3 regions of the Pseudoalteromonas sp. ASV78 genome follow, and region 2 is predicted to be linked to each of the others. Evidence: predicted binding sites of a transcription regulator. Region 2 holds the regulator's gene; each other region holds the start of a gene.
The links. The regulator LexA, encoded in region 2, represses DNA repair genes until DNA is damaged. The targets are predictions, from matches to a motif close to TACTGTATNNNNATACAGTA.

Region 1 (4,302 bases), 2.5 Mb from region 2:
TCTTCAACTACATTACCATTGATCATTTTTAAGTTAGACCAAGAGTACCAATTTTTAGAATCCATGCGGCCAGAATCCCTGCTGGTGTCTTCAATAAATAAAACCTCAGTTTCAATAATAGAATCACAGGGGGTGATATCGATTAGTTCACCATCTTTCTTCAAAACACAATGAAATTCGGCTTCAATAAATTGCTGTTTCTTACTCTCCCAGATGAGCCAACCATAAACAGCTTCTCCACCATTAACGGATATTTCATTTTCACAATTGTTAAAACAATACCCAAGTTTATAATTGTTATTTTTATGTTTATACTTTAAATATTTTGGTTTTCTATCTGATATACCCAATTCTTTAACTAACTTTTTTACTGCTGAATTAATTTTTTTAGGGGGTTTTGGTTTTAAATTCATAGCTCACCATTTCTAGGAATGCTCATATCTATGAAGCCTGAACAACTTGTATTAAAGTCTGGGAGATTGTCATATATTTCTTCTTTAATTTCTGGCAATTTATCCAAATACGAGCTACATCTTCTTTTACTAACAACTTTAGATCTGCTTAACAGTTCAGGTTTTGAGTTTGCCTTTACTTTTTTCATTTTTCTAAAAATTCAACTATCTTTTTATCTTCAATATCAGCGATACAAAAATCAGTCGCTCTTCTTACAGCAGATTTTGCATTGTGCTTGTAGGCTTTTGAGGTACCCTGACTACACACTTCAATCATTTTAACTATTCCATTAACTTCTTGTCGCCAAATTCTATTTCCTTTTTCAGCAATATACTCCCAGTCGAGAATTGTTCCATCAATGTCAGCAAGTCCGTTTACGATCTCTACAGGAGAATCAAAACGATCTCCAGGATTAGGCTTTAAACATTTATTTATAACTGTTTTTAATTTTTTAGGTATATGTAAAGGATATGCTTTTCTATCTGGAAAGTTGCCGACTCTGATAGCACGACCAAGCTCCGGCCACGCTTTGTACTTGCTATGCTGCCGATCAAACTCTTTATCTCCTACACACATACGATACATTGTTAATCCAGCTTGATAAATATCAAATCTATTGTCAAAAACAAATTTATCATTACCGAAATACTCTGGAGGAAGTTGTTTTGCATATAGCATAGGTTGGTGTGCTAGCCCTTCTATATTCATTGGTTTTGCTTGACCAAAATCGGCCAATAGTGCTTCATTTCTATCAGAAATGAGAACATTATCAGGCTTGATATCAAAATGAATTAATCCTTTTGAATGGACATTATGTAGGCCGTTTAAAAAATGCGTTGAGTATCGAATTATTTCTCTAACAGTAAGCCTCTTATGTGCCATCCTCTTTTTTAGAGAGCCATTGCTATAAAAAAGGCGAAGCTACATATACTTTTTTGTCATCTTCGCATGCATAGCAAATCTGCACTATATTAGGGTGCGTACTTTTATAAAGTGCCTGTGCTTCTTTGAAGTAATCTTTAGAAGAAAACCCATCTTTTATTTTTATTTCTTTAATAACAATCTCTGCATCTAAATTTTGATCGTGGGCTAGATATACTTTTGAGTTTCTTCCTTCTTGCCCAATTTCTTTTAATTTTTTAAAAGATACTTGCGCTTTTTGATATGCAAACATTAAGCTAGTGCCCCCATAGCTGTCAAAACCGACTCTCTTGCTGGCCTTGTCTTACAAATATCCCAGTTATCGATCAATTCAAACCCCTTATCTCCATTGAAAAAAGATTCTAGCTCTTTACATTTAATATTTAATTTCGAAGCGATTGAGTTTTTTCTACCAACAAAATATTGTTTAACATTACTGCTAGAAAATGCTTCTTGAATTACTCCCTCAATGTGCAGCCTTGTGACATCTAAGTTTTGAGCATTGCTCTCTGCAACCCTAATTCCTGCAATTGAAATATCATATTCACGCAAGATATCTAAAACACAATTTCGAATATATTTTAGTTTCTCAGGAAAATCTAATGCCGCTGGTATTTTAATAAGCTCAATGTTTACTATTTTGTGCTTACCATTATCTGTTCTAATAATCGAAAATGTTGTTTTTTTAGGTTCTACTCTAATTCCTAAAGTGTTCATAAAATTCCTTTTAAATGGATGGAAAGTCTGTCAGGGAAATAGCTCTCATTTTTTATTAAAGCCAAGAACAAAATATTACATACTAGCAAACGGTTACTAAATCACAAACCATGAATATTTATAAGCAAGCCTCCCACAAAGTATAACTATTTCTGTTGCAATACAATATTTTTAGGCGGTATATGCAAGCTCTGCACAAGGCTTATGTAGCCTAATACTTCTGGTAACCACTCCTTCTAAGCAGAAATCATCTTCAGGTGATATATATACTGGTGCATAGTCATCTGATGCAGACATCAACAAACGCTTTTCTTTATGGATTATTTTACAGACAAAGCAGCCATTGTAAGTGGCAACCACAATATCACCTGTACTTACATCAACAGCACGATCAACAATTAACAAGTCGCCATCAAATATCCCTACTCCCTGCATAGATTGCCCCGACGCTAAACCTATAAAGGTAGCATCAGGATGCTTAATAAGTAGCACATCCAAAGTTAAGCCCAGCTCTTTATATTGCGCTGCCGGCGATTCAAAACCAGTAATACCCGCCTCAATATAAATAGGAATAACAAACATACACACACCAAAATAAAACACTGTTTATTTGTACAGTATAAAGCTAGTGAGCGAGTTTGGAAAGGTAAAGTATCTTGCTAAGGAAAGTGAAGCTTTTGATTAAGATTTTCTAATGGGTTGTTTATATTGAGTTTTACTGATAACTTAAATACTCGATTTGTAACAAGCGCCCTAACCGCTTGATTTTATTGAATTGTAAAAATGATAAAAATTGCAAAATTAACTGTATATAAAATCAGTTAATTGCATTTATAATGTATAAATTACAATAACTTAACTCGATATAGCGTCACATCATGGGGTGGCAGGGGTCGAGAGTTCGAATCTCTCCATACCGACCATTTAACTGCCAAATCCTATAAAAATCAATCTCCGCTCAGGTTTTAAATAAATCATCCAAAATACGTTGTTATTTGCGCTTTACACACCACTCTATTTTCAAGCTTCGCGAGCATTTTTACTGTTGCACCATTCACTAAACATAAATTGGGTGCGACATGTCCGATATCAGCGTCGATAATAACTGGGAATAAGCATTCACCAAGGGATAACTCAAGTGCTTGGTAATAATCACTTTGTTGCTCTGGGTTATTACTTGCGCCGTTTCTGCCAATAATTAGGCCATTTATATCACTAAAAATACCATTCAATTTCAGCGCAATTAAAAACCGCGTTAATGCATTGGCATTAAGCTCGGCATTTTCTAAGTATAAAACCAGCCCATGCGGCGCAAATTGCTTTTTAAATTCATCCAGCGCTACAAAGGATGATGGCAGTAATACACCAAGGGTGTCTAAGCAGCCGCCAAATAACCGCCCAGATAGCTCTACTTCGCGGCTATCTTTGACGTTTAAACAACGCCATTGGCTCGGTTGCGTGAGTGAAAATAGCGCATCAGGTACTTTGGCGTAATTAATTGCATCAGCTTGATAACACGGCGCGGGTGTTTGCGTAAATTCACTGCCCGCTTCGAGCTCAAGCGTTTTAAATACTTGTAAGCAGTGAGTATCTTGCTCGTTTGGATGCAGTTGCATTAAGTTGGTACAATGTAATGTTGCCCAGCCGCAACGTGCGGTTAATACACAAGCAAGCGTACTAACGTCTGAAAAGCCAACGAGCCATTTCGGGCGAGCTTGTTTAATTGCATTAAAATCCAGGTATGGCAGCACTTCCATGGCAAGTTCCCCACCCCAAGGCGGCATAATTGCCGCGATGCTGTCATCAAGTAAAAACGCCATCAGCTCATCGGCGCGTTGTTTTGCTGGGCTGCTTTGTTGTCTTACACATTCGCCCTCCACTACTTGGTAACCACGGCGTGTTAAACCGCTAAGTACGCGCTCAAGGCGTGGCTGGAAGGCGCTATCAACACCGGATGAAAAGGCACAAATGGCGATTTTATCGCCGTTTTTTAATGCATCTGGAAAAGTAATGGCTGTCATCAACATCTACAAATTATCAATACGCTAGCTTAACGTACCCAATTTATTAAAGAATGTCGAGGTTGTTTGAGGCATAAAAAAACCGATGCTGGCATCGGTTTTTAAAAGCGTGAAAATGAGTAAAGTAATTAAATGTACTGCACTTCAATAACTTCGTATTCAACATCACCATTTGGCGTTTTAATGATCA
Region 2 (4,302 bases):
GCTGCCCTTAACTGCGGGGAACACCCCTGGTAACCCCATACCCGTAGGTTGATGACATGCTGCACAACTAGCCATGTAGACCTGCTCACCCAGCGTCATTAACTCTTCTTTCGATAATGTTTGATCTAGTAACGCTGCATCCGCGGCGGCCGCTTTTTGCTTCGCTTGTTTAGCATCAGCCAGCCATGTGGCAAAGTCTTGCTCAGATTTAGCTTCCACAACCACGGGCATAAAACCGTGATCTTTGCCGCATAGTTCTGCACATTGCCCGCGGTAAATGCCCTCTTCATTAATTTTCGTCCACGTTTCATTGATAAACCCTGGATTAGCATCTTTTTTCACCGCAAAATCAGGCACCCACCAAGAGTGGATCACATCATCTGAAGTCATTAAAAAACGCACTTTTTTGTTAACCGGTAAGACTAAGGGCTTGTCTACTTCAAGTAAGTAGGTCGTCGTTTTATCAGCTTGATTAGTTATTTGTTCTTGCGGAGTCGATAAAATAGAGTAAAAAGCCACATCTTCGCCCATATACTCATAATGCCATTTCCATTGTGAACCAGTAATTTTGATGGTCAGATCAGCTTTACTCGCATCTTCCATCGCAATTAAGGTTTTTGTGGCAGGAATTGCCATACCAATCAAAATAACAAATGGAATAGCAGTCCAAAGTATTTCAACTTTAGTGCTTTCGTGGAATTGGGCTGGAATTGCCCCTTTTGATTTTCGGTGATGTATTAACGCCCAAAACATAACGGCAAATACAATCACCCCGATCACACAACAAATAATAAATATAGTCATGTGCAGTTGATAAACATTATTACTTATATCGGTTACACCTTCGCGCATATTAAATTGGCTATTAGCCAACAATTGCTGCGGAAGCATAAGTAATATAAGCCACAAGGTAGAGCTCAGTTTACCCATGTGACGGCTCCTTTTGATGCTATTGCAAGACGCAAAGCGAAAAGGCGGCACTGCTTTTTCACGCCAATTCGTTATTTTTTTATTGTAACTGGTAATTAACTCTGCCTCTGGAAAGTGCTTTTGCGTAAAACTTCGCAACTTTTAAAGACAAGTGTTAACACAGTGTATTAACCAATTAGTTAAAAAACGAACAATTAGCAAGTTTTAGGAGTAATTAATTTCTCTTTTGGTGCATAAATAATAACTAGAAATCAGCGCGTTATTTTGTAATGAAGGGGAGTAGTAGTGGGCTAAAAGTAACGTATAAGTAGAGCTGACAAGGGCTTGAGGGGCATAGCTAAGTATGAAATTTAGCCATTAAAGAGGTAAAAAAAATCAAAGCACCAAACTTCACCAATTTGGTGCAAAATAGTAAACAAAAAACTTACATCCAATCAGCGTTACGGATCACTCCAACCGCTAATCCCTCAATATTGAAAGATTCATGCTCAAGATCAACTTCGATAGGCGCAAATTCATCATTTTCGGCATGCAAAAAAACTTTTTTACCTGCTTTTTCAAAGCGCTTTACTGTTACATCATCATCAACACGGGCAACCACCACTTGGCCATTCTCCGCAACTTGAGTGCTGTGTACTGCCAGTAAATCACCATCCATAATGCCAATGTCTTTCATACTCATGCCCTGCACTCGTAATAAAAAGTCTGCTGCTGGTTTAAATAATAATGGGTCAACTTGGCAGTGACTCTCAACATGCTGTTGTGCCAAGATTGGCTCACCAGCAGCTACCCGACCAATTAGCGGTAAACCAAGTTGTTCTGGCTCTTCTTCTTCAACCAACTGAATACCACGGCTAGCACCGGGCTTCATTTTAATTACGCCCTTTTTAGCCAGTGCTTTCAAATGTTCTTCCGCTGCATTAGCACTTTTAAAACCTAGCGTTTGCGCAATCTCAGCACGGGTTGGCGGCATACCGGTATCTTTAATAAATACTTTAATAAGTTCGAGAATTTGAGCTTGGCGATTCGTTAATGGGCGCATACAACTGGTTTTCCATACAGTACATTTAACTGTGAGTATATACAGTTATCTGAAAATCGCAAATATAAATTGGCTCAAAATCGCGCCGTTAATAACAAGCTCATACTATTTAAGCCACTTCCGGAATCAAGCGCTGAGCCTAAACCTAATTTTAATGCGACATGTTGATTAAACCAATATTGTGTTTGCAGTTCATAGTTGTCACTGAGGTTATCGGTATTACGAATATTGGCAATTAATCCTACTGACCATGCCTGATTTACATAATAAAATGCCCGCCCTTGCACATAGCGATAACGTCCCGCTAATTGTTTTAACTCTAAATCCCAACCTTGGTTATTATCAATATCAGTCCAGCGCACATAAGGCGCATAAGTCCACTCTACCGAGACGTTTTCGGTGTTCTGCTGCCAGTTAATATTGTAGCTTTCAGCTCGACTGTAATAAGCGTTAAAGCCAAGTTGCAGCTGTTCATTCATCTGCTTACCAAGTGCTGCACTTACTAAATAATCGGTATCTCGCCAATCTTTGTTATCATCGGAGATCCTTTGCAGGCTGGCCTGCATAACTAACCCCTCAGGGCCATAAGCGGCAGCATCGATATTTAAATAGTTAAAATCACCATTCGAGAATCCGCCAACAGCATAGTTATTCACTCGATTTAAGTGGGCTTTAAATTCATATGGTCCAGTTAGAGACTCAAGATCTTGAGCAAAGTAACGATAACGCGCGCCTAAAAATGACTCATCTAAACCGGCAAGATCGGTAAAACCAATATCCAGTTGATGCTGTGTAGCAGCTACAACTGGAGCCTGAGCAAGTACACTCATAAGCAGTATTGCACTAAAGCCAAGTACGTTTAACTTCATCCTTTAAGCCTATTAACAAATACATAATAAAGGTACATTTTAGCTATTTTTATGATCTTAACTGTAGAAAAATGTTTAAAAGTGTAGACTGATTTAGTAAATAAATTAATGAGGTAGACTGATGAGTATTTGGTATCAACCGATCACCCTAGCGCAATGTAAACAACTTGATGACGGTATAAGTGGTCAAGGCACATTAATGAAAACCATGGGCATTGAAATAAGTGAAATAGGCGATGATTATTTAGCAGCAACCATGCCTGCAATCCCTGCTCATCATAACCCGATGGGCATGGTACATGGCGGCGCAAATGTTGTGCTTGCAGAAACGGTGGCTAGTTATGCTGCAAACTTTGTAGTTGATTTTACGAAGTTTTATTGTGTTGGCCAAGAGATCAATGCTAATCATTTAAAAGCATCACGTAATGGTATATTAACCGCGATAGCAAGGCCACTGCACTTAGGCAAGCGCACATCTGTATGGGAAGTAAAAATCACTAATAGTCGTGGGGAACTGTGCTGCGTATCAAGAATGACCGCAGCAGTTGTAGAGCGTAAAGGCTAGTTTGAAAGTGGATAAATTGTAATTTCAATACCTGCACCAATCGCAGAAATACGCAATAAAGTATCGGCACTGAGCGCTTGATTAAAGCATTTTGGCGAAGTGCCCGATTCAAAGCCAATATCAAAGGTGCGCTTTGAGCATGATAACCACTGTTTTAATGCATTGCGCGAGCAAGACTCAATCAATTCACATAAATGGTTAATTGCTTTATCTGGTGAAGTAACCTCTAGTTTAGACTCAATACGTGCAAGTTGACGGTACTCATCTTTATCGTAATGCAAAACCACAGCAGTTTTTTTTAAGTCCGCAACTAGCAAGCTAATATCTTGCTTTGATTCAAGCTCTAGATCTACATTTAAAAATTGAATTTCCGACATTGTTTCATTTTTACCCTACGTTAATAACAACGCAAACTTTAACCTAATTTCACATTTATACCAAATCAACTGTGGATTTTATTATCTGCGACAATTTGCCGCATTGGCAAACTCGATATAATTTATAGAATAGCGCCCTAATAATAACAAGCAGGCAGTAGTAATGAATAAACGCATTTTTAAATATGCGCGTAAGCTCCACAAGTGGCTAGGTTACTTATTAGCACTACAAATTTTTGCATGGTTGCTAGGCGGCTTAGTAATGAGTGCAATACCACTTGCAAAAGTACACGGTAAGCATTTAGCGGCACGGCAATTAGATAATCCATTTCAGCGTCAAGACTACTCGGCTTCACTCGATAACATTGTTGCACAAATAAGTGAGCCAATGCGGATCACTTATAGTCATTTTTTAACTACCCCGATTATTATTGTTGCTACCAGCCAAGGAGAATCGAGTTTTAATGGCCGCACCGGGCAACCATTAGCTGCGCCAACGCAGCAGAATATTATTGCCAA
Region 3 (4,302 bases), 2.8 Mb from region 2:
TCAGGAAGTGTTGAATGAGTAATGCAAAACCAATCTATATTGGTTAATTTTCGCTTAAAATGAGCGTTCAGCTTACAAATTATAACGTTGATGACGACTGCTATAGCAACTTCAGTGAGTCGATTTAGGTTGTTAGTGGGTCGTTCGCTAAGCTAAAGAGTGCCATGCTGCAGGAAAGTTTATTGCAGCATCAATGTATGCAAGGGAATTATCTACACGCTGTGGCACTTTTTATATTTTTTACCGCTGCCGCATGGACATTCATCGTTACGGTTAATTTTAAGATCAGCAACAGGGAAAATCTCACCATCTAAATAGCGCCATAATCCTGCTTCTTTTATAAAATTTGATTTTTCATGCAGCTGGCAAAATAAGTTTTGATAAAAATAACTAACGCAAAATTCAACATCAGCAGTGCTCTCATGTTGCTCTGCATCTATCACGTCTAATTGAATAAAGCGGCAGCTGTTAGCAAACTCAGCGATTTCTTTGACTGGATTTTCAGCTTGTTTTGCTTGGGCATAAGTTTGATAAATATACTTGGCATTTTTTAATGCATAGGCTACATAGCGAGAGCGCATCAGTTGCTCTGCCGTGGTTGCTTGCTCTGTGCCTAAATGCAGCTTTTGGCAGCAGTCTTGGTAACTGTGTTGACTGCCGCATAAGCAATTACTGTTAGTAAGTGAAGTCATGTTAAATTAGTTTTATGCAAAAACGTTATTTTAACAGCTTATTGCGCCAATGCCATATCGGTACTTTGTTGGGTTTTAGTGAAGCAGTATAACTTTGCACTTGCTTGATCTAAGTTTAGCGATAGATCCGCAATTTGATTATCTTTTACGATGTCAGTCCAAGTGATCACTGCTGCAAAATTACCATTATGTAATGCTGAGTTTAAAACATACGCTAAATTCACAAGATGCTTTTGACGTATCACTAGTAGTTTACTGGTATCAATAGAGCATGAATCAAGTAACGCTTTACTCGGTACATGATCGGGTGCAATCAGTAATGTCCATGCATTTTGATTATTGTAATGGTGCAATACCTTTAGTAATTCAAACGTTGCTGAGATCTCATCTTCAATTTGAATTAAGTTAACTGATGCGCTTTGGTTATCTCGTTGGTAGCTTTTAACAGTTCTTACGGTAATTGGCTGTAACATAATGTTCACTCACTGGTTGTTTATACAGTATGTGTATACAGTAGTTTATACAGTTGTTTGGTGCAAGTGTTTTTTGCTAATTTTTTATACGATTTGTAATTTTTAATGTTCGCTGTGCAGATTTAATACATAGTAAAATTGAAATTTAAAATAAAAATCAATCCCTTAATTATTATTTCATGCTGTTGGTATTTTACTCAATATAAAGTGGTGGTTATTATTTTTTTATACAGTAGTTGGGATCAGATGCGCAAATTGCTGCTGATGGATCTGTTCATACAGTGTTGCAGCGTAGCACTGAGCATCTTTAAAACGACGTGTAGTGAGATGTTTACGAAGATCTGCCAGAGCTGCAGTCGCGGGTGCATAGTCTTGGCTACTAGCTAAACTTAGCCATACTGCACCATGAAATACACTACTGGGCACGCCTTGGCCTTTGATAAAAAATAACCCGAGATAAAACTGTGCTCGGTGATCTCCTGACATCGCTGCCAGGCGCATCCATTTAGCGGCGAGAGGGGCTTGTTCATTTTTTAAATAATACAGCGCTTTATTCACCGTGCTTTGTGGTGTATCAGCTTTAGCGTCACCCTGTGGGGGGCGGTTTGGTTGAGTGATAAACGATAACACGTTATCTAGCTGTTGTTCTAAATCTAAGCCAATTGGCGAGGTATCTGTCATAGTGCCACATATATTATTGTTGTCTATTACCGCGTAAGTTTAGTCTAATACAAGGTAAAATGTCCTGCTATTCTTGAAATATATGATAAAATTGCACAATTATTCTTATCTAAAATGAAACTCATCTATGCTTGACGCGTTATTTAAAATTAGCGAGCACAATTCAACTGTGCGCCGTGAATGTATTGCTGGCCTCACAACTTTTATTACCATGGTTTATATTGTTTTTGTAAACCCTGCAATGTTAGCTGAAGCTGGTATGGATCAGGGCGCGGCGTTTGTTGCAACCTGTATAGCAGCCGCGATTGGTTGTTTTATTATGGGTCTTTGGGCTAATTACCCGTTAGCACTGGCTCCAGGTATGGGGTTAAATGCCTTTTTTACTTATGGTGTTGTACTTGGCATGGGCTATACCTGGCAGGCTGCATTAGGTGCGGTGTTTATGTCGGGCTGTATCTTTTTGTTTTTAAGTTTGTTTAAAGTCAGAGAGTGGATCATTAACGCAATCCCTTTGGTATTAAAGCAAGCAATAGCCACGGGGATTGGCGCATTCTTAGCGTTAATCGCGCTAAAAAATGCCGGTATTATTGTGGCAAGCCCTGCCACCTTAGTACAGTTAGGTGATATCACTGCAGCAGGGCCATTGCTGGCAATTTTCAGCTTTTTTGTTATTGCAGCTTTGTTGTATCGTGATTTTAAAAGTGGCGTACTGATCAGTATCTTATTAGTTACTGTCATAGCGTTAAGTTTAGGTTTAGTTGAGTATCAAGGGGTGATGTCTATGCCACCTTCAATTCTACCTACCTTTATGCAACTTGATTTTGCTGCGGCACTTGAGTTGTCAATGCTCAGTGTTATTTTTGCATTTTTGTTTGTTGATTTATTTGATACATCAGGCACTTTGGTGGCGGTAACGCAAAAAGCGGGCCTTGCTGATGAAAAAGGTAATATGCCGCGGTTAGGTCGTGCACTCAGTGCTGATAGCACAGCAACCATTGCAGGCTCGGTGCTTGGTACTTCTACAACAACGTCCTATATTGAATCGGTTGCAGGGGTTTCTGTTGGTGGTCGTACAGGCTTAACTGCGGTGGTTGTTGGTTTGTGTTTTTTACTGATGATGTTTTTTGCGCCGCTGGCTAAAATGGTGCCAGCATATGCTACTGCAGGCGCTATCTTATATGTTGCGGTATTGATGCTACAGAATCTCAAGTTTGTAAATTGGGATGATATGACTGATGCGATCCCAGTGAGTGTTGTATTACTGATGACGCCACTGACGTTTTCGATTGCACATGGTATTGCGCTTGGCTTTATCTCGTACACGGCGGTAAAAGTATTGTGTGGCAAACGTGATGAAGTGAGTATTAGTGTGTGGATCTTGACGGCGATGTTTGTGGTTAAGTTCGCGTTTTTATCGTAAATCGGTTTTTAACGACTCATGCAAAGAAAAAGTGGCTTACCACTTTTTCTTTGGTGCAAATAATACATCTAAATCGTCTTGTTCTTGTTCGGCTTTCTTCTTCAGTGCCGTTGCATTTGATGCTTTTAATTCAGTACTAATGGCTTCTAAGTAACCCTCTAATTCTTGACGTTTCCCAGTGATATAGTCGTCGCTATAGGCCACTGCTGATAATGTAGCGTAGGCTTTTTCAAAGTATTGCCGTGCTGAACCCACCATGTTGGCTGAGCGAGCGGAGATACCCCGTTTAATTTGGCTTTCTATGTTAATTCTTAATTGCAGTTTTTCTAAACGCTTATCTTCAGCAACAAAAATCTGGCTATCAACTTTACCTTTACCATGCTCAGAGCGAAGCACTGCGCGTAATTTTTTAATAGCTTGGATCAGTGATATCAATTGTTTGTCGTTATCAGGTAACACTAAGTTCTCTGAATTAGTGGCGTCAACAAGTTGGTTACTCAACCGTTCTTTTGCTTCTTTTAAGCGATTTTTTAACTCTTTAGAATTGGGAGAAAGTTGCACCATAGTTACTAAAGCATCATGAATACGGCGCTGCAGAATACGTAAAATATGCTCAGACATGGGGATGTTAGCACTATTTAGTAATACGTCTTCCGATTCTTCAATGATTTTTTTTTGTTTAGTTAAATCTTTGCGACGTTCGGTTTCTTGTTTCTCTTTATGCTGTTGTACCGCACTGACCCACAGGGCAATGACAATTAGTGCAACAATCAACATAATAATAATAGAAACGATCATGGTTTAGGTCTCAGGTTTCACAAGCTAATAATTTTTATCTTACATTAAATATATGCTAACAGGGTAGTTTTGCGCTATTTATGTCAAAAAAGAATTTGTTTTCTCATTATTTATTCCTATACGGATTATGATTTTTTTTCATTTTGGGGTTCCGTTAAAAAGATGGCTACCTCAATACGAGGGTTTATGCTAGCCTAAGCACATAACCTTATAATTCTGATCCCAGAGAGTCTTTTTC

Region 1: ACMVDV_RS03290 (LexA family protein) is a predicted target of LexA. The motif match lies at 2,692-2,711, and genes of this name have one in related genera.
Region 3: ACMVDV_RS02215 (SulA-like leucine-rich domain-containing protein) is a predicted target of LexA. The motif match lies at 1,189-1,208, and genes of this name have one in related genera.

What each region holds. Positions count from the first base shown of each region.
Region 1 covers NZ_JBLOPA010000001.1:743,257-747,558, reverse strand. The annotation lists gene ACMVDV_RS03310 (hypothetical protein) at 1-413, opposite strand, end outside; partial or broken gene ACMVDV_RS03305 (protein kinase domain-containing protein) at 598-1,347, opposite strand; gene ACMVDV_RS03300 (protein kinase domain-containing protein) at 1,358-1,627, opposite strand; gene ACMVDV_RS03295 (hypothetical protein) at 1,627-2,091, opposite strand; gene ACMVDV_RS03290 (LexA family protein) at 2,263-2,673, opposite strand; gene ACMVDV_RS03285 (S66 family peptidase) at 3,066-4,112, opposite strand; gene greA (transcription elongation factor GreA) at 4,241-4,302, opposite strand, start outside.
Region 2 covers NZ_JBLOPA010000001.1:3,257,571-3,261,872, reverse strand. The annotation lists gene coxB (cytochrome c oxidase subunit II) at 1-930, opposite strand, end outside; gene lexA (transcriptional repressor LexA) at 1,355-1,972, opposite strand; gene ACMVDV_RS14775 (hypothetical protein) at 2,047-2,841, opposite strand; gene ACMVDV_RS14770 (PaaI family thioesterase) at 2,963-3,406, shown strand; gene ACMVDV_RS14765 (hypothetical protein) at 3,403-3,783, opposite strand; gene ACMVDV_RS14760 (hypothetical protein) at 3,947-4,302, shown strand, end outside.
Region 3 covers NZ_JBLOPA010000001.1:489,806-494,107, forward strand. The annotation lists gene ACMVDV_RS02210 (YchJ family protein) at 213-692, opposite strand; gene ACMVDV_RS02215 (SulA-like leucine-rich domain-containing protein) at 731-1,165, opposite strand; gene ACMVDV_RS02220 (tetratricopeptide repeat protein) at 1,391-1,846, opposite strand; gene ACMVDV_RS02225 (NCS2 family permease) at 1,974-3,266, shown strand; gene ACMVDV_RS02230 (hypothetical protein) at 3,303-4,064, opposite strand.